DNA from 4 places in the Streptomyces sp. NBC_01352 genome. Region 2 is predicted to be linked to each of the others. Evidence: riboswitches for the same ligand, from Rfam matches in the RefSeq annotation. Region 2 holds a riboswitch; each other region holds the start of a gene.

Region 1 (7,222 bases), 3.0 Mb from region 2:
TGTCCGCCGCCCGGATCTGCGCGCCGGTGCTCGCCTGCGACCTCACCGCCGGCCGGGACGTCCGGCGCTGGCCGGTCTTCGCCCAGCAGGCCACGGCCGTCGGCGTACGGGCCATGTACTCGCTCCCGCTGGGCAACGAATCGGTGTGCGTGGGCACCTTCGACCTCTACCGCGACACCCCCGGCGAGCTCACACCCCGCGAACTGCGCACCGCGCAGCTGGTGGCGAGCGTGATGACGGTCGCCCTGATGGCGCTGCCCCGAGGGGACGAGAACGGGGGCCGGGAGACGGAACCCTGGCTGAGCGGCCTTGCCCAGGACCAGGACCAGGTCTATCAGGCCGTCGGCATGATCATGGCCCAGCTCGGCGTCGACGCCGACGAGGCGCTGGCCCGCCTGCGCGCCCACGCCTTCGCGGAGAGCCGTACGGCGCTGGAAATGGCGCGTGACGTGGTCGGACACCGGACGAGTTTCGACCGGGACGACGGCGACGGGGACTGAACGGGGACGGGACCGGGGACGGGACTGAACGGCGACGGACGGTACGGAACCGCCGTACCGTCCCGGAACCTCAGACCTCCACCCGACCCCGCTTGCGGACCTCCGTCAGGCGCTGCGCCCCCAGCTGTACGACCGCCTGCGCGACCTCGGGCGCCACCTCGCCGAAGCCGCCGTGGGTGAGGCCGATCGCGTCGTCGCCGACGCGCACGACCGCCACGTCCAGGGTGAACGCGGCGGGGTCGCCGTCGGCCGTCTCGCCCCACACGACGATCCGCAGCCCCTGCCGGGCCTCCCCGACCTGCGGCAGCGCGGCCTCAGAGACCTCGACGTCGTGCACGTCGCCCCGCGTGGCCTTGACCGTGAACTTCGCGCACTTCTTCGGCAGCGACTTCAGCCAGGCCAGCGTGCGGTCCACGTCCGCCGCCGGGTGGGCGACGACCTGCTGGCGCAGCTGGGTCTCGTTCCAGTCGTCGTCGAGCCCGACCACCGCGCGGGGGCGGGCGTCCGCGCCGAACAGCTCCTCGGCGTAGACGGTGTCGAGCAGGCGCTGGCAGTCCGGGCGGTTCGTCTTCGCCTTGAGCACGGTGTCGTGCCAGGTGGCCGCGCCTTGCGTGGACGTCCACGGCTCCCCCAGATCGACGGCCGTGAGCAGCGTGGCCTGCGCCTGTGCGTCGGTGAGGGCGGGGGTGGCGGCCGGGCTCTTCGCGGACGGGGAGGGCGGCGTGGTCGTCGCGGAGAGGTCGGGTTTCTCGGCGGTGGGCGGGGTGGTGAGGGCGGAGCAGGCGCTGGCGGTCAGGAGGGCGCCGACCGCCAGCGCGGAGGCGGTGAGGACACGGGCCGGGGGTCGGGTCATCGGGGTCTCTCCTGAGGGCTGCCAAGATCGAGTGCGCCCTCTTACGGCACCACCGGGACGGACGGGCCACCAGTGAGCCGGGCCGTACGGGTGAGGGGCGTCGGTGCGAAAACCCGTCGCACTGCTCCCCGCCCCCTTGTTACCGTCCCCCCCATGCAGCGCGCCCACGTAGTACTCGTGTCTCTCACGACGACGCCGGAGAGTGTCCCGGCGCGCTGACAGCTGACCCAGTCGAAAGCCCCGGGGCGAGTGCCCCGGGGCTTCGGCGTGCGGGGGCTCGTCGCCGGTCACCGTGAGGAGAGACCGCCATGACCGCCATGGACGCCCTGCCCGGCCCGCACGACCACCGCCGACTCGGCCGTGAGCTCGGCCTGTTCGACACCGACCCGCTGATGGGCGCGGGCCTGCCCTACTGGCTGCCCGACGGGGCCGTGGTGCGGCACACCCTGGAGGAGTACGTCCGGGAGGCCGAGCGCGCCGCCGGCTACCGGCACGTGTACTCGCCGGTCCTCGGCAAACGCGAGCTGTACGAGATCTCGGGGCACTGGTCCCACTACAGCGAGGACATGTTCCCGCCGATGGAGCTGGGCGCGGAGGAGGTCGTGCTGCGGCCGAGCCTGTGTCCCCACCACGCGCTGATCTACCGCTCCCGCTCCCACAGCTACCGCGAACTGCCGCTGAGAATGGCGGAGTTGGGCGGCATGTACCGCGCCGAGCTGTCCGGGGTGCTGGGCGGTCTGACCCGGGTCCGGGCCATCCAGCTCAACGACGCGCACATCTTCTGCACCCTGGAGCAGGCCGTGGACGAGGCCCGGGACGCGCTGGAGCTGATCGGCCGCGCGTACGCCGATCTCGGCATCCGCCCGACCCGGTACCGGCTCTCCCTGCCCGGCGAGGGCGGCAAGTACGTCGCCGACCCGGAGCTGTGGCGGCGGGCCACCGCGCTGCTGCGGGAGGTGCTCGACGACTCGGGGATCCCCTACGAGGCGGCCGAGGGCGAGGCCGCCTTCTACGGCCCCAAGATCGACGTCCAGATCGCCGATCCGGCCGGCCGCGAGGCCACCCTCTCCACCGTCCAGATCGACTTCCACCAGCCCGAGCGCTTCGACCTGCACTACATCGGCGCCGACGGGGCGAAGCACCGGCCGGTCATGGTGCACCGCAGCCTCATCGGCAGCGTGGAACGGGCGGTCGCGCACCTCGTCGAGCAGCACGGCGGCGCGTTCCCGGCCTGGCTCGCGCCCGTGCAGCTGGTGGTGCTGCCGGTGGCGGACGCACAGGAGGAGCGGGCGCACGAGGTCGTACGGCAGGCCCTGGCGCGGGGACTCCGGGCCGACGCGCGCGGTCCCGGCGACGGCACCCTCGGCGCCCGGGTCCGGGCGGCGCGCCTCGTGCCGTACCAGGCGGTGATCGGCGAGCGGGAGGCCGCCGGCGACCTGGTGGCCGTACGACTGCGGGACGGGAGCCGTCCGGGGGCGGTGCCTGTCGGGGAGCTGCTGGAGCGCATCGGTGCCCGGGTCGCGGACCGCGGGACCGAACTGTGGGGGCCTGCGTAAGGTCACTGACGTAGGGACCGTAGAGACACCTCAGAAGACACCTCAGAAGCCACCTCAGAAGCCACCTCAGAGACACCTTCACGAAGCGAGGAGCGCCGCTGTGACCGGTCAGCCCATCCCGGTGATCATCGACTGCGACACGGGTGTCGACGACGCCCTGGCCCTGCTGTTCGCCGTACGGCACCCCGCGCTCGACGTGCGGGCGGTGACCTGCGTGGCCGGGAACACCGACGTGGACGGCGTCGTACGCAACACCCTGACCGTGCTGGAGCAGGCCGGGGCCGGTGACATCCCGGTCGCGCGGGGCGCCGAGCGCCCGCTGATCGAGCCGGTGCGCACGGCCCGGCATGTGCACGGGCAGGACGGGATGGGCGACCTCGGGCTGCCCGCGCCGACCCGCCGGCCGGTCGACGTGGACGCGGTGACGCTGCTGCGGCGGGAGATCCTCGCCTCGCCGACGCCGGTCACCCTCATCCCCATGGCGCCCCTGACGAACATCGCGCTGCTGCTGCGTACGCATCCGGAGGTGGTGCGCAACATCGAGCGGATCGTGTTCATGGGCGGCGCGGTGGCGACCGGGAACGCCACGCCGGTCGCGGAGTTCAACGTGTGGCACGACCCGGAGGCGGCCGCGATCCTACTCACCGCCGGGGTGCCGATCACCATGTACGGCCTGGACGTCTTCAAGCAGGTCCTCGTCCCGGCCGGGGACGTCCAGCGGCTGCGCGCGAGCGCGGAGCCCCGCCTCCGGCTGGCCGGCGAACTCCTCGCCCACCGCGACCCGGCCACCTCCGGCGACCCCACCCCCACCGGCGGCCTCGGCGACGCGGGCGCGGTCTGCGCGGTCGTCGACCCGGGGGGCATCACCACCGAACGCCTCCCGGTCGAGGTGAGCCTGGCCCCGGGCACGGGCCGGGGCCAGACGATCGTCGACCGGCGCCCCCGCCCCGGCGAGTCCGAGATCCACGAGGGCACCCGTGAACAGCGGCTGGTGGACGTGGCGTTGGGTGTGGACGTGGAGCGGTACGTGAAGCTGTGGCTGACGACGGTGGAGGGGGCCTAGGGGTATAGGGGTCTAGGGGGGCTAGTGGGTGTCCGCCGCCGGCCGTACCGCCCACCGCTGTTCCACCTTCGCGAGCCGCCAGTAGCCGATGGCCGCCGCCCACACCACCACGAACAGGCCGACGATGACGTAGCCGACGCTGTCGAGGTTGATGCCGGCGATCCAGGTGGTGACCGTGTCGGTCAGGTCGAGCTTCTCGTGCAGGACGCCGACGAGTTGGATGGTGCCGATGAAGAAGGCGACGACGATGGACAGGCCGGTGATCGTGAGGTTGTAGAAGACCTTGCGGACCGGGTTGGAGAACGCCCACTGGTAGGCGAAGTTCATGAAGGTGCCGTCGAGGGTGTCGAACAGGCTCATGCCGGCGGCGAAGAGGAGGGGCAGGGAGAGGATCGCGTACCAGGGCAGTCCGGCCGCCGCGCCCGAGCCCGCCATCACCATCAGCGTCACCTCGGTGGCCGTGTCGAAGCCGAGGCCGAAGAGGAAGCCGAGCGGGTACATCTGGCCCGGGCGGGTGATGGACTTGGTGAGGCGGCCGAGGATGCGGTTCATGAACCCGCGGGAGTCCAGGTGCTGTTCGAGCTCCTTCTCGTCGTAGGCGCCCGCCCGCATCGCCTTGAACACCTTCAGGATGCCCAGCAGGGCGGCCAGGTTGAGGGCGGCGATGAGGTAGAGGAACGTGCCGGAGATCGTCGTACCGAGGACGCCGAGCACCTGGTGGGTGCCGGAGTCCTCGTTCATGACCGTTCCGGCGAGCTGGGTGCCGCCCGCGATCAGCAGGGCGAGCAGCACCACCACGCTGGAGTGGCCGAGCGCGAACCAGAAGCCCACCGACACCGGGCGCTTGCCGTCGGCCATCAGCTTGCGGGTGGTGTTGTCGATCGCGGCGATGTGGTCGGCGTCGAAGGCGTGCCGCATGCCGAGGGTGTAGGCGGTGATGCCGAGGCCGATGCCGAAGGCCTTGTCGCCGACCTCGTAGTGCCCGGGGACGACGAGGAGGAACAGGATCCCGAAGGCGACGACGTGCAGCGCGGCGACGGCCGACATGAGGCCGGCGGTCTTGAGGGTGTCCTCGCGGCGCCACTTGAAGGACGTCGGGGCGGGGACGGGCGCAGACTTCTGGGCAGGCTTGGGCAGGGTCATCCGGTCACGCTCCAGCACCTCGTGGATCAACTCGTGAGATGCCGTGGCCGGTCTCCTGGCTTACGGGTCGTGCGTGTCCGTTCCTGCCTTCCCGGTCGTGCGACCAGTGGCCCGGCTGGCGCCGGACGGGACGGAAACTCCCCGATCACAGTGGCGAGGGCCGCTCCGGCATGGACCCTTGAGGGGTCGTCACCGGCTTCCCGAGCACCACGGCCAGCCCACCGTAGGGTGGCGAGCGGTCTCCTGCATAGCTGCGTACCTGCGCAGGTATGGAAGATCACATGGGGGTGCCTGCGAGGATGGCGGCATGCATCTCGTTCCGGCCGACCGAGCGGATCGCCGAACCATCGACGGGCACCGGGTGTGCGACGCCATCGCCGCGATCGGCGAACCGGGCCATGTCCGCGCCTGGGCCGACCGCTTCTCGCTGCTCGCCGATCCCAAGCGGCTGGCTCTGCTGCTCGCCCTGCACCGCACCGGCCCCCTGGCCGTCTCCGACCTGGCGATCGCCACCGGCATGAACGACCCCGCCGTGTCGCAGGCGCTCAGGCTGCTGCGGGCGGCGGGGGTCGTGGAGGGGGAGAAGGAGGGGCGGATCGTCCGCTACCGGGTGGTGGACGCCGACATCGCCTCGCTGCTCCTTTCAGCCCGTCCGGCGTTTGAGGACGAGGCCCTTTCAGGGCCGACAGCGGGGTCTGGGGGCGCAGCCCCCAGGGACGGGACGGGAAGGGGCGGAGGGGGCGAATCCCGTGTCCTCAGCCCGAAGCCCGAACGCCGGCCGGGCTGAAACCGCCCGACCGGCGCTGCGCTGACTACACCAACCGCGCCTGATTACGAGCGAGCCGTCTTGCGACGCCGCGTCGCCAGCACGATGCCCGCACCGCCCGCGAGCAGCACCGCCGCACCGATCGCGATCGGGCCGGTCGCGCTGCTGCCGCCGGTCTCCGCGAGGTCGCCACCGCCGCCGTTCGGGGTGGCGGCGGGAGCGGTGGTGGACTCGGAGGCCGACGGGCTCGGGGCCTCGGTGGAGGGCGAGGCGGACTCGGAGGGAGTCTCCGTCGCCGGGGGCGTCGTCTCCTCGCCCGGCGTCGAGGGCTCCGTGGACTCCGGGGTCGACGGGGTCGGCGTCGGGGTGGCCGGGGGCTCGGACGGGGCCGTCGTGCAGTCCTTCGTGCCGCCGTTCCAGGCCGCGATCAGCTTGTCCTTGATGACCGGACGGTCCGGGCCCTTGGGCAGGTCGCCGTGGACGAAGCCGTCGTTCGCGTCGAGCTCGCCGTCGAACTTGACGGCGCCCCGGTAGAGGTCGATCTGCGCGAAGCAGCCCGCGTCCGGCACCGCGATGTCGAGGGACTCGGTCTGGCCGGGCTTGACGGTGACCGTGTCGAAGTCGACGAAGACCTGCTCGCCGGAGGTGGCGAAGGTGGCCCCGTGTGCGAGGTAGGAGGCCAGGGAGGCCGTGCAGGTGGTCGCGTCGCCGGCCGTGCGGACCTTGATGTGGACCTTGCCGTCGTCGGTCGGCTTCAGGTTCTGGTCGTCGACCTTGACCGAGTCGTAGAAGCTCGTGCCGTCCAGCGAGAACTGGCAGCGGTCGGTCTCGGTCTCCGTGCCGGCACCGGTGCCGGGCTGGTAGGCGCCGCCGGACTTCCAGCCGTCGCCACCGGGGGTGCCGGTGGCCCAGGAGGTGGGGGCGGAGACGGCACAGAGGACGAGCGCCGCGGCGCCCGTCCCCAGCAGGCGGCGCGCGGTGACACGTCTGGCTATGGACATGCGGGATCCCATCGGGGTGCGGGGGGTGGCAGGTGTTCCCAGAAAACCGATTCGGAGAAAGGACTCTGAGAAGGGTTCTGAGAAACACTGGGCTCATTGGTCATATGCGCCACAGTGCTCGCACATCGTGGATCTCCCCACGGAACGCTGTCAACCTGCGGCGATGCAGGGTGAGTTCAAGAGTTCATCACAATTCCGTCACACGGGGAATGAACCACTCCGGACAGCGTTCGAGTTCGCTTTCCCGACAATGTGGACAGGTACCTGCATGCTGATGCCCATCGTCCCGAACGCCACTAAGGAGACCGCGTGATCGACCCCATTCCCGACCTCTCCTCCA
Region 2 (7,222 bases):
CGCATGGCCGCCATCCAGCGCGGGTTGACCACCCGGGCGCGGAACACGCGGTGCGTCTCCTCGCCCAGCGTGCGGGTCTTGACCTGGTCCGGTGTGGCGGAGTCACCGACGTACGCCTCGGGGGAGGCGCCCGTCAGGTGGCGGACCATGGCGACCATGCCGCCGTGGTACTGGAAGTAGTCGTCGGCGTCGACGAGGTCGTGCTCGCGGGTGTCGACGTTCTTCGCGGCCACGGCGATCCGCTTGAACGCCGTCTCCATGTCCCCGCGCGCCGCCCGCCCGCCGAGCCCGCGCCCGTAGGCGTAACCGCCCCACACCGCGTACACCTCGGCCAGGTCGGCGTCCGAGCGCCAGTTGCGGGCGTCGATGAGCGGCAGCAACCCCGCCCCGTACGCGCCCGGCTTGGAGCCGAAGATACGGGCCGTGGCGCGCCGCCGGTCGCCGTGCTCGGCGGTGTCCTCGTCGGCGTGCGCCTTCACGAAGTTCCGGTCGGCCGGCTCGTCCAGCTCGGCCACCGCGCGCACGGCGTCGTCGATCAGCCCGACGACGTGCGGGAACGCGTCCCGGAAGAACCCGGAGATCCGGACCGTGACGTCGATGCGAGGCCGTCCCAGCTCGCTCAGCGGCACCACCTCGAACCCGGTCACCCGGCGCGAGGCGTCGTCCCACACCGGCCGGCAGCCCAGCAGCGCCAGGATCTCGGCGATGTCGTCGCCCTGGGTGCGCATCGCGGACGTGCCCCACACCGTCAGGCCGACGGACTTCGGGTAGTCGCCGGTGTCCTGGAGGTACCGCTGCACCAGCGAGTCCGCGAGGGACTGCCCGACCTCCCAACTCAGCCTGGACGGAATGGCCTTGGGGTCGACGGAGTAGAAGTTGCGGCCGGTCGGGAGGACGTTGACCAGGCCGCGCGTCGGCGAACCGGACGGGCCCGCCGGGACGTAACCCCCGTTCAGCGCCTTGAGGATGTGGCCGATCTCGTCGGTGGTCTTCTCCAGGCGAGGCACGACCTCGTCGCAGGCGAACTCCAGCACGGCGACGGCGTCGGGCAGTTCGGTGCCGATGACCTCCCGTACGAGAGGTGCGCACTCGGCCGCGGCCCACCCGCGTGCCTCCATGCCCTCGGCGAACCGCCGGCACAGCTGCTCCAGCAGATCGATGGCGTCGGCGGCCGAGCGGGACGGGCCCTCGACGAGATCCGTCAGCTCCACCGGGACCTTGACCGGCGCCCCGGGCTCGGCCAGCAACTCCTTCTCCGTGAGCCCGAAATGAGTCGCGAGGCAGGCCCGCAGCCCCGGCAGCGCGTTCGCCTGCCCGCCCCACACCTGCGAGGCGCGCAGCACGGCGAGCACCAGGTTCACCCGCGGCTCGCCGACCGGGCCGCCGCCGAGGATGTGCAGCCCGTCCCGGATCTGCACGTCCTTGATCTCGCACAGATAGCCGTCGATGTGCATGACGAACTCGTCGAACGCGTCGTCGTCCGGCTGGTCGTCGACGTGCAGGTCGTGATGCAGCTCGGCCGCCTTGACCAGCGTCCAGATCTGCGCGCGCACGGCCGGCGCCTTCGTCGGGTCCAGGTCGGAGACGAGCGCGTACTCGTCGAGCAGCTGCTCCAGCTTGGCCAGGTCGCCGTACGTGTCCGCGCGTGCCATGGGCGGCACCAGGTGGTCGACGACGGTGGCGTGCCCGCGGCGCTTGGCCTGGGTGCCCTCGCCGGGGTCGTTGACGATGAACGGGTAGATGAGCGGCAGCTCCCCGAGGACGGCGTCCGGAGCGCACCCCCCGCTGAGCCCGAGCCCCTTGCCCGGCAGCCACTCCATCGTGCCGTGCTTGCCCATGTGCACGACGGCGTCGGCGCCGAAGCTGTTCTCCAGCCACCGGTAGGCCGCCATGTAGTGGTGCGAGGGCGGCATGTCCGGGTCGTGGTAGATCGCGATCGGGTTCTCGCCGAAGCCGCGCGGCGGCTGGATCATCACGACGACGTTCCCGAACTGGAGGGAGGCGAGCACGATGTCGTCCCCGTCGACGTACAGGCTGCCCGGCGGCTCGCCCCAGGCCTCCAGCATCCCGTCCCGCAGCTTGGGGTCGAGCGTGTCGAACCACGCCCGGTAGTCGGCCAGCGGCACTCGCGCGGGCGCGGCGGCGAGCTGCTCCTCGGTGAGCCATTCGACGTCGTGGCCACCGGCGTTGATCAGCCGGTGGATCAACTCGTCGCCGTTGTCGGGGTGTCCCTCCACGACGTACCCGGCGTCCCGGAGCGCGTCCAGGACGCGGATCGCCGAGGCGGGCGTGTCCAGCCCCACGGCGTTGCCGACCCGCGAGTGCTTGGTCGGATAGGCGGTGAAGACGAGCGCGAGCTTCTTGTCCCGGTTCGGCTTGTGCTTCAGCACCGCGTGCCGTACGGCGATTCCGGCGACCCGAGCGGCCCGCTCGGGGTCGGCGACGTACACGGGTACGTCGTCCGGGCCCTGTTCCTTGAAGGAGAAGGGGACCGTGATCAGGCGCCCGTCGAACTCGGGGATCGCGACCTGCATCGCCGCGTCCATGGGGGAGAGGGCGGCGTCGGACGCCTCCCAGGCGCTCTTCGAGGAGGTCAGGCACAGACCCTGCAGCACGGGGATGTCGAGGTCGGCGAGCGCCCCGATGTCCCAGGCCTCCTCGTCGCCGCCGGCCGACGCCTGCGAGGCGTGCGTACCGCCGGCGGCGAGGACGGTGGCGACGAGGGCATCGGCCTTCCCGAGGAGCTCGTACAGCCCGGAGTCGGCACCGCGCAGCGAACCGCAGTAGACGGGCAGGGCGTTGGCGCCCTTCGCCTCGATCGCGTCGCACAGCGTGTCCACGAAGGCGGTGTTGCCGCTGAGCTGGTGGGCGCGGTAGAAGAGCACGCCGATGCTGGGGCGGCCCTCGACGAAGGCGCGCTCCCCATGGACGCCGTACTCCGGCATCTTCTGCGGCTCGACGAACCCCTCACCCGTCAGCAGCACGGTGTCCGAGAGGAACCGCGCGAGCTCGGTGAGGTTGGCGGGCCCGCCCTCGACGAGATACCGCAGCGCCTCGGCCACCACACCGGCAGGCACCGACGACTCGGCCATGAGCTCCGCGTCGGGCACGGTCTCTCCGCCGAGCAGCACGGTGGGGATCCCCGAGGCCTTGAGAGCCGCGAGCCCGTCCTCCCAGGCCCGCTTGCCGCCGAGCAGCCGTACGACGGCGATGTCCGAGCCCTCGACGAGCCCCGGCAGTTCCTCCGCGACATCCACCCGGGTCGGATTGCCGATCCGGTACGAGGCGTCGGAAGCGGCCCGGGCCGCCAGCAGATCCGTGTCGGCGGTCGACAACAACAACACTGTGCTCATGCGGGCGCTCCCGGTGGAATGAAAGGCAGTCCTTGCGGCGCGCCGGACTCGATGAGCCGCCACAGCGCGTCCGTGTCCGCGTGCTGTTCGATCAGGTCGCCGAGCCGGTCGAGCTGCTCCTCGCGCAGCGCGGCGAACGAGGTGTCGGCGGCCGGCACGAAACGGCGGCCCGCGGCGGCCGCCACCTCGCGCAGGAACGCCCGCCGGAACCCGTCCGACTCCAGCGAGCCGTGCCAGTGGGTGCCCCAGGTGCCCCCGACCCGGCAGCCGTCGAGGAACGGGTCACCGCCCTCGATCTCGGCGACCCCGTGATGGATCTCGTACCCCTCGACCTGCTCGCCGAGGGCCTCGCCGACGGGCCGGGTGAGGGTCTTCTCGCGGGCGAACCGCACCCGCACGGGAAGGAGCCCGAGCCCCTCGACATGCCCGCGCCGGCTCTCGACCTCGTCCTCGATGTGCTCGCCGAGGACCTGGAAGCCACCGCAGATACCGAGGATCGGCCGTCCTTGAGCGGCCCTCCTCATGATCGCCTCGGCCAGTCCCCGCTCCCGCAGCCACTCCAGGGCCCGGACGGTCCCCCGGGTCCCCGGAATGACGACGAGGTCGGCGTCGGCCAACTCCTCCGGCCGGTCCACGAACCGCACGACGACACCCGGCTCGGCGGCCAGTGCGTCGACATCGGTGAAGTTGGACATCAGCGGGACCGCACAGACGGCGACCCGCAGCACGTCCTCCCCGACGGGCGGGGCGACGACCGACTCCCTGACCGTCCCCCGCAGGGAGACCCGCAGCCCGTCCTCTTCGTCGATCCCGAGCCCGTGCCGGAACGGCAGGACGCCGTACGTGCGCCGCCCGGTGAGCGAGTGCAGCATGTCGAGCCCGGGCTCCAGCAGGGACACGTCCCCCCGGAACTTGTTGACGAGGAACCCGGCGACGAGCGCCTGATCCTCGGGCGACAGCAGCGCGACGGTCCCGAAGAACGAGGCGAAGACACCCCCACGATCGATGTCACCGACGACGAGCACGGGCAGCCCGGCATTCCGGGCGATCCCCATGTTGACGATGTCGGTCCGCCGGAGATTGATCTCGGCGGGGCTGCCGGCCCCCTCACAGATCACCGCGTCATACGTGCCCCGCAACTCCGCGAGACAGTCGAGAACGGTCCCCAGAAGCTGCTGCTGCCGCCCCCCGTGCAGCCTTTTCCCGGGGGCCGACCCCCCAGACCCCCCGAAGAACCCCCGCGCACTGAGCTCCCCGACAGGCTTCCCGAGCAGCACGACCTGGCTGCTCTGCTCACCGCCCGGCTTCAGCAGCACGGGATTCATGAGCGCGGTCGGCTCGACCCGACAGGCCTGGGCCTGCATGGCCTGGGCCCGCCCGATCTCGGCGCCCTCGCGCGTCACGAACGAATTGAGGGACATGTTCTGCGCCTTGAAGGGCGCCACCTTGACCCCCTGCCGCACCAGCCACCGACAGATCCCGGCGGTGACGACACTCTTGCCGGCGTCGGAGGTGGTGCCGGCGACGAGGAGACCCCCACCCGTCATGACGTACGCCCCTTTGCTACGAGCCGTGCGGCGACACTGACACCGAGCGCGAGCCAACCGACGCGCTGCGAGAGTCGTACGGACCGTTCGACGTCGGGCGTGGCGACCGCGCGCCCCTGTGTGTTGAGCACGGGCCGATGCTCCACCCGCCCCGCATAGGACAAGGTGCCGCCGAGCCGCACCCCGAGCGCCCCCGCGAAGGCCGCCTCCACGGGCCCGGCGTTGGGACTCGGATGCTTCGCGGCATCGGTCCGCCAGGCGCGTACGGCCCCCCGTGGATCCGGCCCGGCCACCGCGGCCAGTACGGCGGTCAGCCGCGCCCCCGGCCACCCCGCGAGATCGTCGAGCCGGGCGGAAGCCCACCCGTACCGCCGATACCTGGGCGACTTGTGCCCCACCATGGCGTCAAGGGTGTTCACGGCCCGGAACCCGAGCAGCCCGGGCACCCCGGCCACGGCCCCCCACACCAGCGCCCCGACCACCGCGTCGGACGTGTTCTCGGCAACGGACTCCACCACGGCCCGGGCGATCCCGTCGGCGTCGAGAGCCTGCGGATCCCGCCCGCACAGATGCGGCAGCCGAGCCCGCGCGGCGTCGACGTCCCCGGCCTCCAGCGCCCGCCCGATGACCCGGGCCTCCCGCGCCAGCGAAGTCCCCCCGACGACGGCCCAGGTGGCGGCACCGGTCAGCGCGACGGAAGCGGCAGGTGACGTACGGACGGCCCGAACAGCAACGCTCCCCAGGGCGACAGCACCCCCGGCACACACGACGGCATGCAGCGCGCCCCACCCCCGGTGGTCCCGCCACAGCACCCGTTCCACGGCACCCGCGGCCCGTCCGAACACGGCGACCGGATGCCCACGGCGCGGATCGCCGAGCAGGAGGTCGCCGAGAAGGCCGGCGGCGGCGCCGTACGCGAAAACGCGATCGGCACGCATCGACTCAGCCGACCGCTGTCACAGACAGGACGCTGGTGTTGAACCTCAAACGGCAGCCGCGCATGGCGATATGTCCTCACTCAGGGTGTCCACGCCCTGGTTCGACGAGATCGGCGGTGAGAGTTCCTGGCTCCCGGGGCTTCCTACCCCGGTGACAGTGGCGGGACCGCGCCGGACTCACACCGGCTTCCTCTCCTACCGCCGTACATGGCTCCGGCAGTCCACCACGGGGTTGGAAGGGCCGTCAACTTGCTGTTGACCTGCGGGAGCGGAGTGTGCAGAAGCCCACACGGGTCACACCGGCTAGCACTCCGCCGGGGCCCCGTGGACCGACTCCGGGCGAATTTCCCTGTGATGAGTGGCGTTCCGTGAAGCCGGTTGCGGCAGGAGGCCGCGGCACCTCCAATACCTGGTACGAAGTGCTACCAGATATAGGGAAATTCATAAACATTTATGAGTATTGACGAAGTGGGTGCATGGGGAGAATCGGCGCGTTTCCTGGAGGATCTCGGCACCACGGTGATACGGGTGTGCGGCGGCGACGGGCGGCCCGTCGGGACCGGGTTCCTGCTGGCGCCCGGCACGGTGGCCACCTGCGCCCATGTCGTCGCCGACGCGTTGGGAACCGACGCGAGGTCGTCGACGCCGCCTGCCTCACCGGTGACCGTGGAGTTCGCCCTGCTGCCGGGAGCGGTGAGGTACGAGGCGTCGGTGTCGGCCTGGCGGCCGGTGGCCGACGACGGCACCGGTGACATCGCACTGCTCCGGCTACCGGAAGGCGCGCCCGCCGGCGCGGTCCCCCTCGCGGACGCCGGCGACGTCTGGCACCACCGTTTCCGCCTCCTCGGCTTCCCTGCCGGCGCCGAACACGGCGCTTGGATCGGTGGACGGCTGCTCGGTGCGGTAGGCCAGGGCTGGATCTCGATGGAGACGGACGGCCCGGCCCACCGCATCGGCCCCGGATGCAGCGGAGCCCCGGTCTGGGACGAGGACCTGGGTGCGGTCGTCGGCATGACGGTCGCGACCGACCGCGGTGCCTCGGCCGTGACGTCGTATCTGATCCCGGCCGCCGCCATCCTGGAGCTCCAGCCCGGGGCGCGTCGCTGCCCCTACAGAGGACTCGATGCCTTCCGCGAGGAGGACGCCGAGTACTTCTTCGGCCGCGAGGAGGAGACCCGCCGGCTCCTCGACGCGGTCGAGCGGCACCTGGTGGTGCCGGTCGTCGGCCCGTCCGGCAGCGGGAAGACCTCCCTGGTACGGGCGGGGGTCCTGCCCCGCCTGAGGGCCGAGGGGTTCACCGTCTCCGAGATCCGCCCCCTGCCGGGCACCCGGGCGTCGCTGACGGTGGCTCGCGCGGTGGTGGGAGTACTGGAGACGGGGGCAG
Region 3 (7,222 bases), 750 kb from region 2:
GGAAGCGCTCCTGGCCGAAGCGGAACTCGCACTCGGTGTGCAGCTGAGCCCGCTCCAGCAGGGTGTCCGCGAGACCGCGCTGCTGGAGGCCGCGCACGGCCCACTCCTCGATGACGCCCGCCCGGGGCCGCTGCTCGATGAACTCGCGTGTCTCCGTCTCGACGACGAGGCAGTCGACGCCGGCGGCCCGCAGGATGTTGCCGATGGTGAGCCCGGCGGGCCCGGCGCCCACGACGACGACCGGAAAGCGTTGCGGGGCAACGGAGTTGGGGTGGGGAGTGGAGGTCACCCGAACATTATGTGGGTGCTTCGCGCGGGCGGGGAGCGGTTGTGCGGCTCAGTGTGCGGGTGCCTCCGTGACGATCACCTCGTCGATGCTCCGCTCGATCTCCTCGGCCCGGGAGGCGGAGGCCCGCGCCCAGTAGTAGACGACCAGGGAGAAGACCGCGATGACCAGGATGTCCCACCACAGGCCGATGTTGCCCTGTCCGCCGAAACCGCCCTCCGCGGAGATGACGCCCATGCCCAGCAGGTAGACCGGCAGCCACTGGGCGGCCCTGAAGTCCATCCGGGGTGCGTCGGGACGGCCCATGGCGGTGGCGAACCAGGCGTAGCCGCCCAGGAGTACGTAGCCGAGGACGATCGCGATGCCCAGCCGCCACAGGGTGTCCCAGCCGGCCCAGTAGATGATGAGGTTGGCCACCACGAACGACAGCGGCGAGAGCACCTTGCCGGCGGGCAGCCGGTACGGGCGCTGGTGGTGCGGCAGCCGGTCGGCGAACACGCCGTACGCCAGCGGAGCGCCCGCGTACATCAGGACGCTCGCCGAGGTGATGAAGCCGACCAGCTCCTGCCAGCTCGGGAACGGCAGGAAGCACACCACGCCGGTCACGAAGGCGACGATCAGCCCGAACCAGGGCACGCCCCGCCTGTCGGTGCGGGCGAAGACCTTCGGCGCGTACCCGTTCCTGGCCAGGCCGTAGGAGACGCGGGAGGTCGCGGTGGTGTAGATCAGGCCGGTGCCGCCGGGCGAGATCACCGCGTCGACGTACAGCACCACACTCAGCCAGCCCAGGCCCACCAGGGTCGCGAGTCCGGCCCACGGGCCGCTGATGCCGGGGAAGTCGAGCGCGGCCCAGCCGTGCGCGAAGGAGCTGTGCGGCAGCGCGCCGATGAACACGATCTGCAGCAGGACGTAGATGACGGCACCGATCGCGACCGAGCCGAGGGTGGCCCGCGGCAGGTCCCGCTTCGGGTTGCGGCTCTCGCCCGCCAGCTGGATGGCCTGCTCGAAGCCCAGCAGGGCGAAGATGATGCCGCTGCCGCTGATCGCGCTCAGCACGCCCTTGGCACCCAGCGGGGCGAAGCCCTCCGAGGTGAAGTTGCCCGGGTGGAAGTTGCCCGCGGCGATGACGAAGATGGCGCCCAGCGGCACGGCGATCTTCCACCAGGTGGCCGCGCTGTTGGTGTGTGCCAGGGCGCGGACGCCGAAGAAGTTGACCGCGACGAAGACGGCCATCAGGAAGACGGCGGTGACGAGGCCGGAGGCCGTCAGCGTCTGGTCGCCGTGTTCGAGACCCCGGGCCCAGGACCAGTGCCCCGCATAGCCGATCATGGCCTCGACCTCGATCGGTGCCACGGTCGCCGCCTGCAGCCAGGAGAACCAGCCGAAGGACATGCCGGCCAGGCCGCCGAACGCGTAGTGCGGATATCGTGCGGTGCCGCCCGCGACCGGGAACATGCCGCCGAGTTCCGCGTGCACCAGTGCCAGCAGGACGATGGCCACCGCGCCGATCACCCAGGAAATGACCGCTGCGGGGCCGGCCGCGGTAACCGCCTTTTCCGCTCCGTAGAGCCAGCCGGATCCGATGATGGAACCGACCGACGCCCACATGAGCCCGATCAGTCCGACGTCCCGCCGCAGGCCGCCGCCCGGGCCCCTGGTGTCCTCCGGGGCGGCTTGGTCAACGCTTACCATTTCTTAGGGGGCCTCTCATAAAGGAGATGCATTCACCATGCAAGAGGCCTCAGATTAGGAATCGGGCGCTGCTCCGCTGAAGGCGGTTGTCGAATTTTGACTGGCGTACGGGGATTTCCTGGACAGCGTTTCAGGAATTACGGACTGTCCGTCAGCCGAGGCGGGGAATCTCGATCGCCGGGCAGCGGTCCATCACCATCTCCAGCCCCGCGGCCCGAGTGCGGTCGTACGCCGCCTCGTCGACGACCCCGAGCTGGAACCAGACCGCCTGCGCGCCCTTCGCCACCGCCTCGTCGGCGACGGCCCCGGCGAGGTCGCTGTTCACGAACACGTCCACGACGTCGATGTCGAAGGGGATGTCCGCGAGCGAGGCGTACCCCCGCTCCCCGTGCACCGTCTCCGCCTTGGGATGCACGGGCACGACCCGCTTGCCGTAACGCTGGAGCACCTCGGCCACGCCGTACGCGGCGCGCTGCCGGTTCGACGACAGGCCGACCACGGCCCACGTGTCGCCGAGCCCGGTGAGGATCTTGCGGACCGTTGCCTCGTCGCCGTACACCGTGGGTCTCCTTGGGGGGTCGCGTATGCCCTGACCTCTCGCACAACAGCGCACCGCGATCGGCGATTCCCCACCGTGATAGCTTGCCGAGGCCAGTCGAACCCATGAGACGTGGGTCAGGGAATCCGGTGCGAATCCGGAGCTGACGCGCAGCGGTGAGGGTGACGGGCGGGGCCTCGGCCACTGGACGACTCGAGTGTCGTCTGGGAAGGCGCCCCGACCGGATGATCCCGAGTCCGAAGACCTGCTGGCGGCCCCCGCGGTGACGTACGGCGGGGGAGCACCGTACGACCGGGCTCCGCGTTCGAGCCCTCGACGATCGAGGAACAACTTCCGTGCAGACAGCACGTCTTGCCCGTCCCTCCGCCCTGTTCGCGGCCGCCTCCCTGCTCCTGGCCGGCTGCGGCGACGCCGGCACCTCCGCCACGACGGCTGCCGTCAGCCTCGACAACTGCGGCCGTACGGTACGCGTCGAGGCCCCGCCCGAACGGGCCGTCTCCCTCAACCAGGGCACCACCGAGATCATGCTCTCCCTCGGGCTCGCCGACCGTATGGCGGGCACGGCGACCTGGACCGACCCCGTGATGAAGGGGCTGGAGAAGGCGAACGCGAAGGTGGCGCGGATAGCCGACAACAATCCGTCCTTCGAACGGGTCCTGGACGCCGAACCGGACTTCGTCGCCGCCTCCTTCGTCTCCACGCTGGGCAAGGGCGGCGTCGCCACCCGGGACCAGTTCGAGAAGCTCGGCGTGCCCACCTACGTCTCCCCGTCCGACTGCGCGGGCAAGGACAACTCCGGCGACGGGGACGGCGCACGGACCGATCCCCTGACCGCCGAGACCGTCTACGGCGAAGTCCGGGACCTGGCCGCCGTGTTCGGGGTGAAGGAACGGGGAGAGGAGCTCGTCGCAGAGCTCAAGGCGCGGATGGCGAAGGCCACCGCGGGCATCGACGCCTCGGACGTGACCCTGCTGTACTGGTTCGCCAACTCCGAGTCGCCCTACATGGCGGGCTGCTGCGGCGCTCCCGGTGTCATGACGCGCGCGCTCGGCGCGAAGAACGTCTTCGACGACACGCACGACGAATGGCCGCAGATCAACTGGGAGACGGTCGCCGACCGCGACCCCGACGTCCTCGTCATCGGCGACCTGACCCGCAGGTCGCAGACCGCCGAGTCGGCCGAGAAGAAGATCGCCTTCCTGGAGTCCGATCCGGTCACCAGGAACATGACCGCCGTACGGCACCAGCGGTACGTCCTGCTCAGCGGGCAGGCCATGAACCCGACCATCCGCACGATCGAGGGCGTGGAGCGGGTCGCGGCGGGGCTGCGCGAGTTCGGGCTCGTGAAGTGACCGCCCGGTCGGTCCTGCTCGGGGCGGCCGGGACGGTCCTGCTGTGCGGCTCCCTCGCCGTCGCCATCACCATCGGCCCGGCCGACCTCCGGGTCGCCGACGTGTGGTCGGTCGTCGCGGCCCATCTCGGCCTCGGCTCCTCGGAGTTGACGCCCATCCGGGACGGCATCGTGTGGCAGCTCCGGCTGCCGCGCACGCTCCTCGCGGCCGTGTGCGGCGCCGGACTCGCCGTGTGCGGCGCGGTGATGCAGTCGCTGCTGCGCAACCCGCTCGCCGACCCGTTCGTCCTCGGGGTGTCCTCGGGCGCGTCGACCGGGGCCGTGCTGGTGGTCGTGCTGGGCGTCGGCGGGGGCGCGCTGTCCGTCCCGGCGGGCGCGTTCCTCGGTGCCCTGCTGTCGTTCGCGCTCGTGCTGTTCCTCAGCCACACGCTCGGCGGGAGCACCGACCTGGTCGTCCTCGCGGGCGTCGCCGCCATGCAGCTCTTCTCCGCGCTGACCTCGTTCGTCGTGATGACGGCCGCCGACGCGGAGACCACCCGGGGCGTCCTGTTCTGGCTCCTCGGCTCGCTCGGCGGGGCGGGCTGGACCGACGTATGGATATGCCTCGCCGTCCTGGCCGTGGCGCTGGTGGTGTGCCTGTCCTACGCCCGCACCCTCGACGCCTTCGCCTTCGGGCAGGACGCGGCGGCCGCGCTCGGGGTGTCGGTGGCCCGTACCCGTCTGGTGCTGCTGTGTGTCACGGCGCTGCTCACGGCCGCGCTGGTCAGCTCGGCCGGGGCCATCGGCTTCGTCGGCCTGGTGCTGCCGCACGCCGCCCGCGCCCTGGTCGGCCCGGGCCACGCCCGGCTGCTGCCGGTCACCGCGCTGGCCGGGGCGGTCTTCCTGGTGTGGGTCGACACGCTGGCCCGCACGGTCCTCGACCCGCAGGAGGTGCCGGTGGGCGTCGTGACGTCCCTGATCGGAGTGCCGGCCTTCGTGGCGGTGCTGTACCGGACGCGGAGGGTGCGGTGAAGGAGACCTCGCCCACCGAGCCCGAGGCGCCCGCCGCCACAGCCACGGGCCTCCACCCCACAGCCACCGGCGTCCACGCCGAAGCCACCGGCCTCCACGCCGACCGCGTGAGCCGCCGCGCCGACGGCCGGCTCATCCTCGACGGCGTCACCCTCGCCCCCGAGCCGGGCTCGACCGTCGGACTCCTCGGCCCCAACGGCTCCGGAAAGTCCACGCTGCTGCGGCTGCTGGCCGGCCTGCTCGCGCCGAGCACCGGTGTCGTCACGCTCGACGGCACCGCACTGCCCGCACTGCCCCGCCGCGAGGTCGCCCGGCGCCTCGCCGTGGTCGAACAACAGGCGGACACCCAGACCGAGTTGACGGTCCTGGACGTCGTACGGCTCGGACGCGTCCCGCACCGCCGCGCCTGGACGCCCGCCTCCGCGCACGACGAGCGGGCCGTGCGGGCCGCCCTGGAACGCGCCGGGCTCACCGACCGCGCCGACCAGCCCTGGCACACCCTGTCCGGCGGTGAACGCCAGCGGGTGCAGATCGCCCGCGCGCTCGCCCAGGAACCCCGCGAACTCCTCCTCGACGAACCCACCAACCACCTCGACATCCACCACCAGCTCGACCTCCTGGCCCTCGTCACCGCCCTCCCGGTCACCACCGTCGTCGCCCTGCACGACCTCAACCTCGCGGCGATGTACTGCGACCAGGTGCTCGTCCTGCACGCGGGCCGGGTCGTGGCGGCAGGCGCCCCGGGCGACGTTCTGACCGAGCGGCTCATCGCCGAGGTGTACGGGGTACGGGCCGCGGTGACCCGGGAGGGGCCGGAAGAGCGGCCCCATGTGCGGTTTCTGGGCACGCTGGCCTGAACGCGTGTTCGGGCCGACGGTGGCGCGGTCCTCGCCGCACGCCTACGCTCACCCCGTGCTCCGCATCATCGACGCCCGTACCGGCGAGCCCGCCGAAGCCGCTCCCGCCCGCCGGGGGCTGACCCGTGTCCATGTCCATACGGAGGGCTACGACACGACCGCCCTGCGTGTGCTGCTCGTCGCCGACGTCCTGTTCCGGGCCCTCGAACTCGGCGGCACGCCCGTCTGGGCGCTGCTGACCGGGGAGCGGCAGCAGGCGGAACTGCGGGCGGCCGCGGCGACTCTCGGCATCCGGCCGTTCGAGGACAGCCGGGACGTCTCGGCGGGGCTGGGGGAGGCCCAGGTCATCCACGTGGTGGCGGACGGCGGGCCCGCCCCCGACGGCGTCCGTATCACCGTCGCCCCCGTGGAGCGGGCGCCGGCCGCACTCCCGGAGGGCGCCGACCCCGCCGTCGTACGCCTGGCGCTGCTCTCCAAGCGACGGGACGAGCCCGTGCGGCTCGACGCGGATGCTCTGGAGGAGGCCCGCGAGAACCTCGCACGGTGGCGCCGCGCGGTCGCCGACTGGGCGCGCAGGCCCTCGCGGGCGATCCCCGAGGACGTGCGCGCACAGCTCCGTACCGCCTGGGAGGACGACCTGGACGTGTGCGCGGTGCTGCGGGTCCTCGGGTCGGTCGAGACCTCGGACCTGCCGGAGGGCGCCCGCTTCGAGACGTACGCCTACGCCGACCGGCTGCTCGGTGTCGAACTCACCCGCGACGTGGGATCGACGCCATGATCGCGCGGGCGGGAGCCGGTCCGCTGCGGCACCTGGTCGTCCTGCGGCACGCCAAGTCCGCCTGGCCGGACGGCGTCCCCGACCACGAACGCCCCCTCGCCCCGCGCGGCCGCCGGGATGCCCCGGCCGCGGGCCGGGCCCTCGCCGACGCCGACCTGCTGCCGGACCTCGCCGTGTGCTCCACCGCCGTACGCGCCCGGCAGACCTGGGAGCTGGCCTCCGCGCAGTGGGGCACCCCGCCGCCGGTGCGGCACGACGCGCGGGTGTACGCGGCCGACGTACCCGAGCTGCTGGCCGTCGTGCACGAGGTGCCGGCCGAGGTCGAGACGCTGCTGCTCGTCGGGCACAACCCCGGCCTGGAGGAACTGGTCCTCGCCCTCGCCGGGGACAGCCTCGACCACGCGCTGGACGAGGTCCGGCTGAAGTTCCCGACCTCGGCGATCGCCGTCCTCGCCTGGCGCGGCACCGACTGGCAGGACCTCGCCCCGGGCACGGCCCTGCTCACGGACGTGATCGTGGCGCGCGGCAAGAAGAAGTGACCGCGAGACGGCCGAAGACCGGGAGGCGGATCGCTGCGCATAGGGTGGCCGGATGCCGGACGAGTACCGCACAGTCGCCCGCGCGGGCGTGCACGAGACCGAGGTCAACCGCTCCCGCTTCCTGTGCGCGCTCGCCCCGGCGGCCACCG
Region 4 (7,222 bases), 4.4 Mb from region 2:
CGCCTCAAGCGGCCCCAGGACTAAATCCCGAAGAGGCTTTGGCACCCCGACGAGTACTGCACGCGGTGTAGCGCAACTGCCGCTCCTGCTCTACGGTCCTCCCCGTCGCCGCATGGACGGGAGGACTCCCCGGTGCGTACCGCGAACGTCCGAACCATCGTCGTCTGGACCATCGTCGCGCTAGTCGGTGCGGCGGGCTGGTCCGTGCTCGCGCTCTCCCGGGGCGAGGAGGTCTCGGCCGCCTGGATGGTGGCGGCGGCCCTCGGCTCGTACGCCGTCGCCTATCGCTTCTACTCGAAGTTCATCGCGTACAAGGTGCTCAAGGTCGACCACACCCGGGCGACCCCCGCCGAACGCCTGAACAACGGCATCGACTTCCACCCCACCGACCGACGGGTCCTGCTGGGCCACCACTTCGCGGCGATCGCCGGCGCCGGACCGCTGGTCGGGCCCGTGCTGGCCGCGCAGATGGGCTATCTGCCGGGCACGATCTGGATCATCGTCGGCGTCATCTTCGCGGGCGCGGTCCAGGACATGGTGGTGCTCTTCTTCTCCACGCGCCGGGACGGCAGGTCCCTGGGGCAGATGGCGCGCGAGGAGATCGGCCCGTTCGGCGGGGCGGCGGCGCTGCTCGCCGCGTTCGCCATCATGATCATCCTGCTCGGCGTGCTGGCCCTGGTCATCGTGAACGCCCTGGCCGCTTCGCCGTGGGGCACCTTCTCCATCGCGATGACCATCCCGATCGCCCTCCTGATGGGCTTCTACCTGCGGGTCCTGCGCCCCGGCCGGGTCACCGAGGTCTCGCTGATCGGCGTGGGACTGCTGCTGCTCGCCCTGGTCTCCGGCCGCTGGGTCGCCGAGTCGTCGTGGGCCGACACCTTCACGCTCGCGCCCTCCACACTGGTCGTCTGGCTGGTGGCGTACGGCTTCATCGCCTCGATCCTGCCGGTGTGGATGCTGCTCGCGCCCCGCGACTACCTCTCCACCTTCATGAAGATCGGCACGATCGCCCTGCTCGCCCTCGGCGTCGTCATCGCGCTGCCGACGCTGAAGATGGACGCGGTCACCGACTTCGCCTCGCGCGGCGACGGCCCGGTCTTCGCGGGCTCGCTCTTCCCGTTCGTCTTCATCACCATCGCCTGCGGTGCCCTGTCCGGCTTCCACTCGCTCATCTCCTCCGGTACGACGCCGAAGATGATCCAGAAGGAGACGCAGGTCCGCATGATCGGCTACGGCTCCATGCTGATGGAGTCGTCGGTCGCGGTGATGGCGCTGGTCGCGGCGAGCATCATCGACCCCGGTCTGTACTTCGCGATGAACGCCCCGGCGGGCACGATCGGGACGACGGTGGAGAACGCCTCGCAGGTGGTGACCAGTTGGGGCTACTCCATCACCCCGGCCGAACTCGCCCAGGCGGCGAAGGACGTCGAGGAGTCGACCCTGCTCTCCCGCACCGGCGGCGCGCCCACGCTCGCCGTCGGGGTCTCGCAGATCTTCTCCGAGGTGACGGGCGGGGGCCTCAAGGCCTTCTGGTATCACTTCGCGATCATGTTCGAGGCGCTGTTCATCCTGACCGCGCTGGACGCCGGCACCCGGGTGGGCCGGTTCATGCTCCAGGACATGCTGGGCAACGTCTACCGGCCCTTCAAGAACGTGAGTTGGAAGCCCGGCCTGGTCATCACCAGCGCGGTCGTGTGCGGGCTGTGGGGCTACTTCCTGTGGGTCGGCGTCCACGAGCCCCTCGGCGGCATCAACCAGCTCTTCCCGATCTTCGGCATCTCCAACCAGCTCCTCGCGGCCGTCGCCCTGGCCGTCTGCACGACCCTGCTGGTGAAGTCGGGGCGTCTCAAGTGGGCCTGGATCACCGGAGTCCCGCTCGCCTGGGACGCGACGGTCACCCTCACGGCGAGCTGGCAGAAGGTCTTCTCCAGCGACCCGAAGGTGGGCTTCTTCAAGCAGCGGTCCGTCTTCCAGGACGCGATCGACCGGGGCGAGGTGCTGCCGCCCGCCAAGACCATGGACGACATGCACACCGTGGTGACCAACTCCACGGTGGACGGCGTCCTCTCGGCCGTCCTGGCCCTGCTGATCATCGTGGTGATCGTGGACGCGGGCCGGGTCTGCGTCCGGCACCTACGGCGTCCCGCGCTGTCCACGCTCAGCGAGGCACCGTACGTCGAGTCGAAGATCGTCGCGCCGGCCGGGCTGTTCCCGACCAGCCGGGAGAAGGAGGAGGAGCGCCGTGCGGTCGGCACTCCTACGAGCCCTTAGAGGCGTGCGCTGGTATGTGCGGGAGCTGACCGACGAGTCGGCGTACGACCGTTATGTCGCGCACGTACGCAAGGAGCACCCGCAGGCGCCGGTGCCGTCCCGGCGCGACTTCGAGCGGATGCGCACGGAGCGGCAGGAGGCGGACCCCCGGCAGGGGTTCCGCTGCTGCTGAGGGGCAGACAGGCACAGGGCCGAAGGGGGACACAGAACCACCACATACCGATATGCGGACGAGGTCTTCCGCTTTCCTGACACCGTCGCCTAGATTGCCTGCGCGTTGCACAGATGATCAGTGAGGGGACGGAGCCGCGGTATGTCGAATGCGCCTGAAGTGAGACCACCGGTGGTGACACCGGCCCGCGTGGTCATCGCGCTCTGCCTCTTCGCGCCCTTCGTGGCGATGCTGTGGGTGGGATCGTACGCGAAGGTCGACCCCGCCTTCATCGGCATCCCGTTCTTCTACTGGTACCAGATGCTGTGGGTGCTGATCTCCACCGCGCTGACGATGATCGCGTACAAGCTGTGGCAGCGTGACCAGCGCGCCCGCTCCGCCAAGGGGGGTGCGTCGGAATGAAGGACGGCGTGAACGGCGTCGCACTCGCCGTCTTCATCTTCTTCTTCCTGGCCGTCACGGTCATGGGCTTCCTGGCCGCGCGCTGGCGCCGGGCCGCCGACGAACAGAGCCTCGACGAATGGGGCCTGGGCGGACGGTCGTTCGGCACCTGGGTCACCTGGTTCCTGCTCGGCGGCGACCTGTACACGGCGTACACCTTCGTCGCCGTACCGGCGGCGATCTACGCGGCGGGCGCGGCCGGCTTCTTCGCGGTGCCGTACACCATCCTGATCTACCCGCTGATCTTCACGTTCCTGCCCCGCCTCTGGTCGGTCTCGCACAAGCACGGGTACGTGACGACCTCGGACTTCGTACGCGGCCGCTTCGGCTCCAAGGGCCTGTCCCTCGCCGTGGCCGTCACCGGCATCCTCGCGACCATGCCGTACATCGCGCTCCAACTGGTCGGCATCCAGGCCGTCCTGGACGTGATGGGCGTCGGCGGCGGCGAGGACACCAACTGGTTCATCAAGGACCTGCCGCTGCTGATCGCCTTCGGCGTCCTCGCGGCCTACACCTACTCCTCGGGCCTGCGCGCCCCCGCGCTGATCGCGTTCGTGAAGGACACGCTGATCTACATCGTCATCGCGGTGGCGATCATCTACATCCCGATCAAGCTGGGCGGGTTCGACGAGATCTTCGCCAAGGCGGGCGAGGCGTACAGCCAGACCAACCCGGCGACGGGTGCGCCGCGCGGTGCGGTGGTGCCGGGCGAGGCGGGCCAGTGGACGTACGCCACGCTGGCGTTGGGCTCCGCGCTCGCACTCTTCATGTACCCGCACTCGATCACGGCGACGCTGTCCTCGAAGAGCCGTGAGGTCATCCGCCGCAACACCACCATCCTGCCCCTGTACTCGCTGATGCTGGGCCTGCTGGCACTGCTGGGCTTCATGGCGATCGCGGCCGGAATCAAGGTCAGCAACGGGCAGCTGGCGATCCCGCAGCTCTTCGAGACCATGTTCCCCGACTGGTTCGCGGGCGTGGCCTTCGCGGCGATCGGCATCGGCGCGCTGGTCCCGGCGGCGATCATGTCCATCGCGGCCGCGAACCTCTTCACCCGCAACATCTACAAGGACTTCATCAAGCCGGACGCCACACCGGCCCAGGAGACGAAGGTTTCCAAACTGGTCTCCCTCCTTGTGAAGGTCGGCGCGCTGGCCTTCGTCCTCACCATGGACAAGACGGTCGCCATCAACTTCCAGCTCCTCGGCGGCATCTGGATCCTGCAGACCTTCCCGGCCCTGGTCGGCGGCCTGTTCACCCGCTGGTTCCACCGCTGGGCCCTGCTCGCCGGCTGGGCGGTCGGCATGATCTACGGCACGGTCGCCGCGTACGGCGTCGCCTCGCCGACCCAGAAGCACTTCGGCGGCTCGTCCAAGGAGATCCCCGGCATCGGGGAGATCGGCTACATCGGCCTCACGGCGTTCGTCCTGAACGTGGTGGTGACGGTGGTCCTGACCTTCGTCCTGAAGGCCCTGAAGGCCCCCGAGGGCATCGACGAGACGTCCCCGCAGGACTACACGGCGGACGCGGGCGACCCGGGCGTGCAGGTGGAGCTGCCGCCGGCGACCGCGGGCGCCGCGCACTGAGCCGTACGTCAGCACGGGCCGCCGGAGAAATCCGGCGGCCCGTTGTCGTACCCCTGATGCACACTGCGGGCCATGGACCTCATGATCAGGCAGGCGACCCCCGACGACTACGAGCCCCTCGGCGACATCACCGCCGAGGCCTACCTCCAGGACGGCCTCCTCGACTTCGGCGAGAGCGACGAGTACCTCGGCGAGCTGAAGGACGTGGCCAAGCGGGCGTCCGCCGCGGACGTGCTGGTCGCCGTGGAGCGGGAGCGCGTCCTCGGCGGAGTCACCTTCGTGCCGTCGGGCGGTCCCATGGCCGACATCGCCCGCCCCGGAGAGGCCGAGATACGGATGCTCGCCGTCTCCCGGGCGGCCCGCGGCCGAGGCACCGGTGAAGCCCTCGTCCGCGCGTGCATCGACCGCGCCCGGTCCACCGAGGGCTGCACGGCCGTCGTGCTGTCGACGCAGCGGACCATGCACTCCGCCCACCGCATCTACGAACGCCTCGGCTTCGCGCGCACTCCCGGACGGGACTGGAACCCGATACCGGACCTGGACGACATCACTCTGCTCACCTATGAGTTGACGCTGTGAAACCGGCGCGACACAACATATGGTGGTGCTGTCCTCGCTCGGCACAAGATGTATGCTCATGCTCGCTGTCGTCGCAGGGGAATCCGGTGCGAATCCGGAACTGTCCCGCAACGGTGTACTCATGCGCGCATATGCGTGTATGGGCGTCAGTCCGAGGACCTGCCGACAGCGTGCCCGGCCATCAGGTCCGGGTGCCATGACGTCCGGGCCTCGTGGAGTGGGCCGGTGGGCGCGACGCCGTGTGCGCTCGTGTGCTGCCGTCTGCCCTCCGCAAGGCCCCCGTGCCGAGCGAGGGAGAGCCCCACGTGACCATCGCGCCAGCAGACCCGGCTTCAGCTTCAGCTCCAGTGACCCCGGTGGCCGACGACGGTCCCGGGACCGCGTTGCTGCGGACCCTGACCGAGCTGACCGCCGACCTCCCCGACGCCGACCCCGGCCGGGTCGCCGCCGCCGCGTTGCGCGGCCGGTCCGCGCGGGCCGACGGGACGGAACTGCGCGAGCTGGCCACCGAGGCGGCCGCCGGCCTCATCTCCGAGGACCCCGCCTACTCGCGGCTCGCCGCCCGCCTCCTGACCGTCAACATCCGCGCCGAGGCCGCCTCCCAGGGCGTCACGTCCTTCACGGAGTCGGTCGCGGTGGGCCACCGCGAGGGCCTCATCGCCGACCGTACGGCCGAGTTCGTCCGGGTCCACGCCGACCGCCTCGACGCGCTGGTCGACGTGCACGCCGACGACCGCTTCGGGTACTTCGGCCTGCGCACCCTGCACGGCCGCTATCTGCTCCGGCACCCGATCACCCGGCACGTGATCGAGACGCCCCAGCACTTCATGCTCCGGGTGGCGTGCGGTCTCGCCGAGGACGACACGGCCAGGGCTCTCGACGAGGTCGCCGCGCTCTACCGGCTCATGAGCCGCCTCGACTACCTCCCCTCCTCCCCCACCCTCTTCAACTCCGGCACCCGGCACCCCCAGATGTCGTCCTGCTACCTCCTCGACTCCCCGAAGGACGAGCTGGACTCCATCTACGACCGCTACCACCAGGTCGCCCGGCTCTCCAAGCACGCCGGCGGCATCGGCATCGCCTACTCCCGCATCCGCGCCCGCGGTTCGCTGATCCGCGGCACGAACGGGCACTCCAACGGCATCGTCCCGTTCCTGAAGACCCTCGACGCCTCGGTCGCCGCCGTGAACCAGGGCGGGCGGCGCAAGGGCGCGGCCGCGGTCTACCTGGAGACCTGGCACTCGGACATCGAGGAGTTCCTGGAGCTGCGCGACAACACCGGTGAGGACGCCCGCCGTACGCACAACCTGAACCTCGCGCACTGGGTCCCGGACGAGTTCATGCGCCGCGTGAACGCCGACGCGCAGTGGTCGCTGTTCTCCCCCGCCGACGTGCCGGAACTGGTCGACCTGTGGGGCGAGGAGTTCGACACCGCCTATCGCGAGGCCGAGGAGAAGGGCCTCGCGCGCAGGACCATCCCGGCCCGTGACCTCTACGGCCGCATGATGCGCACCCTCGCGCAGACCGGCAACGGCTGGATGACCTTCAAGGACGCCGCCAACCGCACCGCCAACCAGACCGCCGAGCCGGGCCACGTCGTCCACTCCTCCAACCTCTGCACGGAGATCCTGGAGGTCACGGACGACGGGGAGACGGCGGTCTGCAACCTGGGTTCGGTCAACCTCGGCGCGTTCGTGGTCGACAACGGCATCGACTGGGAGCGGCTGGACGAGACCGTCCGCACCGCCGTCACCTTCCTCGACCGCGTCGTCGACATCAACTTCTACCCGACCGAGCAGGCGGGCCGCTCCAACGCCAAGTGGCGCCCGGTCGGCCTCGGCGTCATGGGCCTCCAGGACGTCTTCTTCCAGCTGCGGCTGCCCTTCGACTCGCCGGAAGCCCGTCGGCTCTCCACGCGCATCGCCGAGCGCATCATGCTCGCCGCGTACGAGGCCTCCGCCGACCTCGCCGAGCGCAACGGCCCGCTGCCGGCCTGGGAGAAGACCCGTACGGCCCGGGGTGTTCTGCACCCCGACCACTACGACACCGAGCTGACCTGGCCGGAGCGCTGGGCGGCCCTGCGGGCACGCGTCGCCACCACCGGCATGCGCAACTCCCTGCTCCTCGCGATCGCGCCGACCGCCACCATCGCGTCGATCGCGGGCGTGTACGA

The links. Region 2 has a riboswitch for cobalamin ahead of OG252_RS38525 (cobalamin biosynthesis protein). Riboswitches for the same ligand answer to the same signal wherever they lie in the genome.
Region 1: linked by a shared signal. The riboswitch ahead of OG252_RS25015 (HoxN/HupN/NixA family nickel/cobalt transporter) and the one ahead of OG252_RS38525 (cobalamin biosynthesis protein) in region 2 are both predicted to bind cobalamin.
Region 3: linked by a shared signal. The riboswitch ahead of OG252_RS41925 (ABC transporter substrate-binding protein) and the one ahead of OG252_RS38525 (cobalamin biosynthesis protein) in region 2 are both predicted to bind cobalamin.
Region 4: linked by a shared signal. The riboswitch ahead of OG252_RS18460 (ribonucleoside-diphosphate reductase subunit alpha) and the one ahead of OG252_RS38525 (cobalamin biosynthesis protein) in region 2 are both predicted to bind cobalamin.

What each region holds. Positions count from the first base shown of each region.
Region 1 covers NZ_CP108354.1:5,392,989-5,400,210, reverse strand. The annotation lists gene OG252_RS25035 (GAF and ANTAR domain-containing protein) at 1-500, shown strand, start outside; gene OG252_RS25030 (hypothetical protein) at 571-1,353, opposite strand; gene thrS (threonine--tRNA ligase) at 1,662-2,909, shown strand; gene OG252_RS25020 (nucleoside hydrolase) at 3,010-3,972, shown strand; gene OG252_RS25015 (HoxN/HupN/NixA family nickel/cobalt transporter) at 3,994-5,115, opposite strand; cobalamin riboswitch at 5,144-5,342, opposite strand; gene OG252_RS25010 (ArsR/SmtB family transcription factor) at 5,423-5,902, shown strand; gene OG252_RS25005 (LAETG motif-containing sortase-dependent surface protein) at 5,947-6,882, opposite strand; gene OG252_RS25000 (glycoside hydrolase family 13 protein) at 7,192-7,222, shown strand, end outside.
Region 2 covers NZ_CP108354.1:8,373,724-8,380,945, forward strand. The annotation lists gene cobN (cobaltochelatase subunit CobN) at 1-3,353, opposite strand, end outside; gene OG252_RS38520 (cobyric acid synthase) at 3,350-4,900, opposite strand; gene OG252_RS38525 (cobalamin biosynthesis protein) at 4,897-5,838, opposite strand; cobalamin riboswitch at 5,940-6,079, opposite strand; gene OG252_RS38530 (nSTAND1 domain-containing NTPase) at 6,292-7,222, shown strand, end outside.
Region 3 covers NZ_CP108354.1:9,127,107-9,134,328, forward strand. The annotation lists gene OG252_RS41910 (4-hydroxybenzoate 3-monooxygenase) at 1-289, opposite strand, end outside; gene OG252_RS41915 (APC family permease) at 338-1,978, opposite strand; gene OG252_RS41920 (CoA-binding protein) at 2,130-2,537, opposite strand; cobalamin riboswitch at 2,614-2,803, shown strand; gene OG252_RS41925 (ABC transporter substrate-binding protein) at 2,873-3,889, shown strand; gene OG252_RS41930 (FecCD family ABC transporter permease) at 3,886-4,899, shown strand; gene OG252_RS41935 (ABC transporter ATP-binding protein) at 5,007-5,756, shown strand; gene OG252_RS41940 (hypothetical protein) at 5,812-6,534, shown strand; gene OG252_RS41945 (SixA phosphatase family protein) at 6,531-7,073, shown strand; gene OG252_RS41950 (YigZ family protein) at 7,126-7,222, shown strand, end outside.
Region 4 covers NZ_CP108354.1:3,981,946-3,989,167, forward strand. The annotation lists gene OG252_RS18430 (GntR family transcriptional regulator) at 1-24, shown strand, start outside; gene OG252_RS18435 (carbon starvation CstA family protein) at 133-2,271, shown strand; gene OG252_RS18440 (YbdD/YjiX family protein) at 2,243-2,443, shown strand; gene OG252_RS18445 (DUF3311 domain-containing protein) at 2,585-2,845, shown strand; gene mctP (monocarboxylate uptake permease MctP) at 2,842-4,470, shown strand; gene OG252_RS18455 (GNAT family N-acetyltransferase) at 4,543-5,049, shown strand; cobalamin riboswitch at 5,102-5,230, shown strand; gene OG252_RS18460 (ribonucleoside-diphosphate reductase subunit alpha) at 5,355-7,222, shown strand, end outside.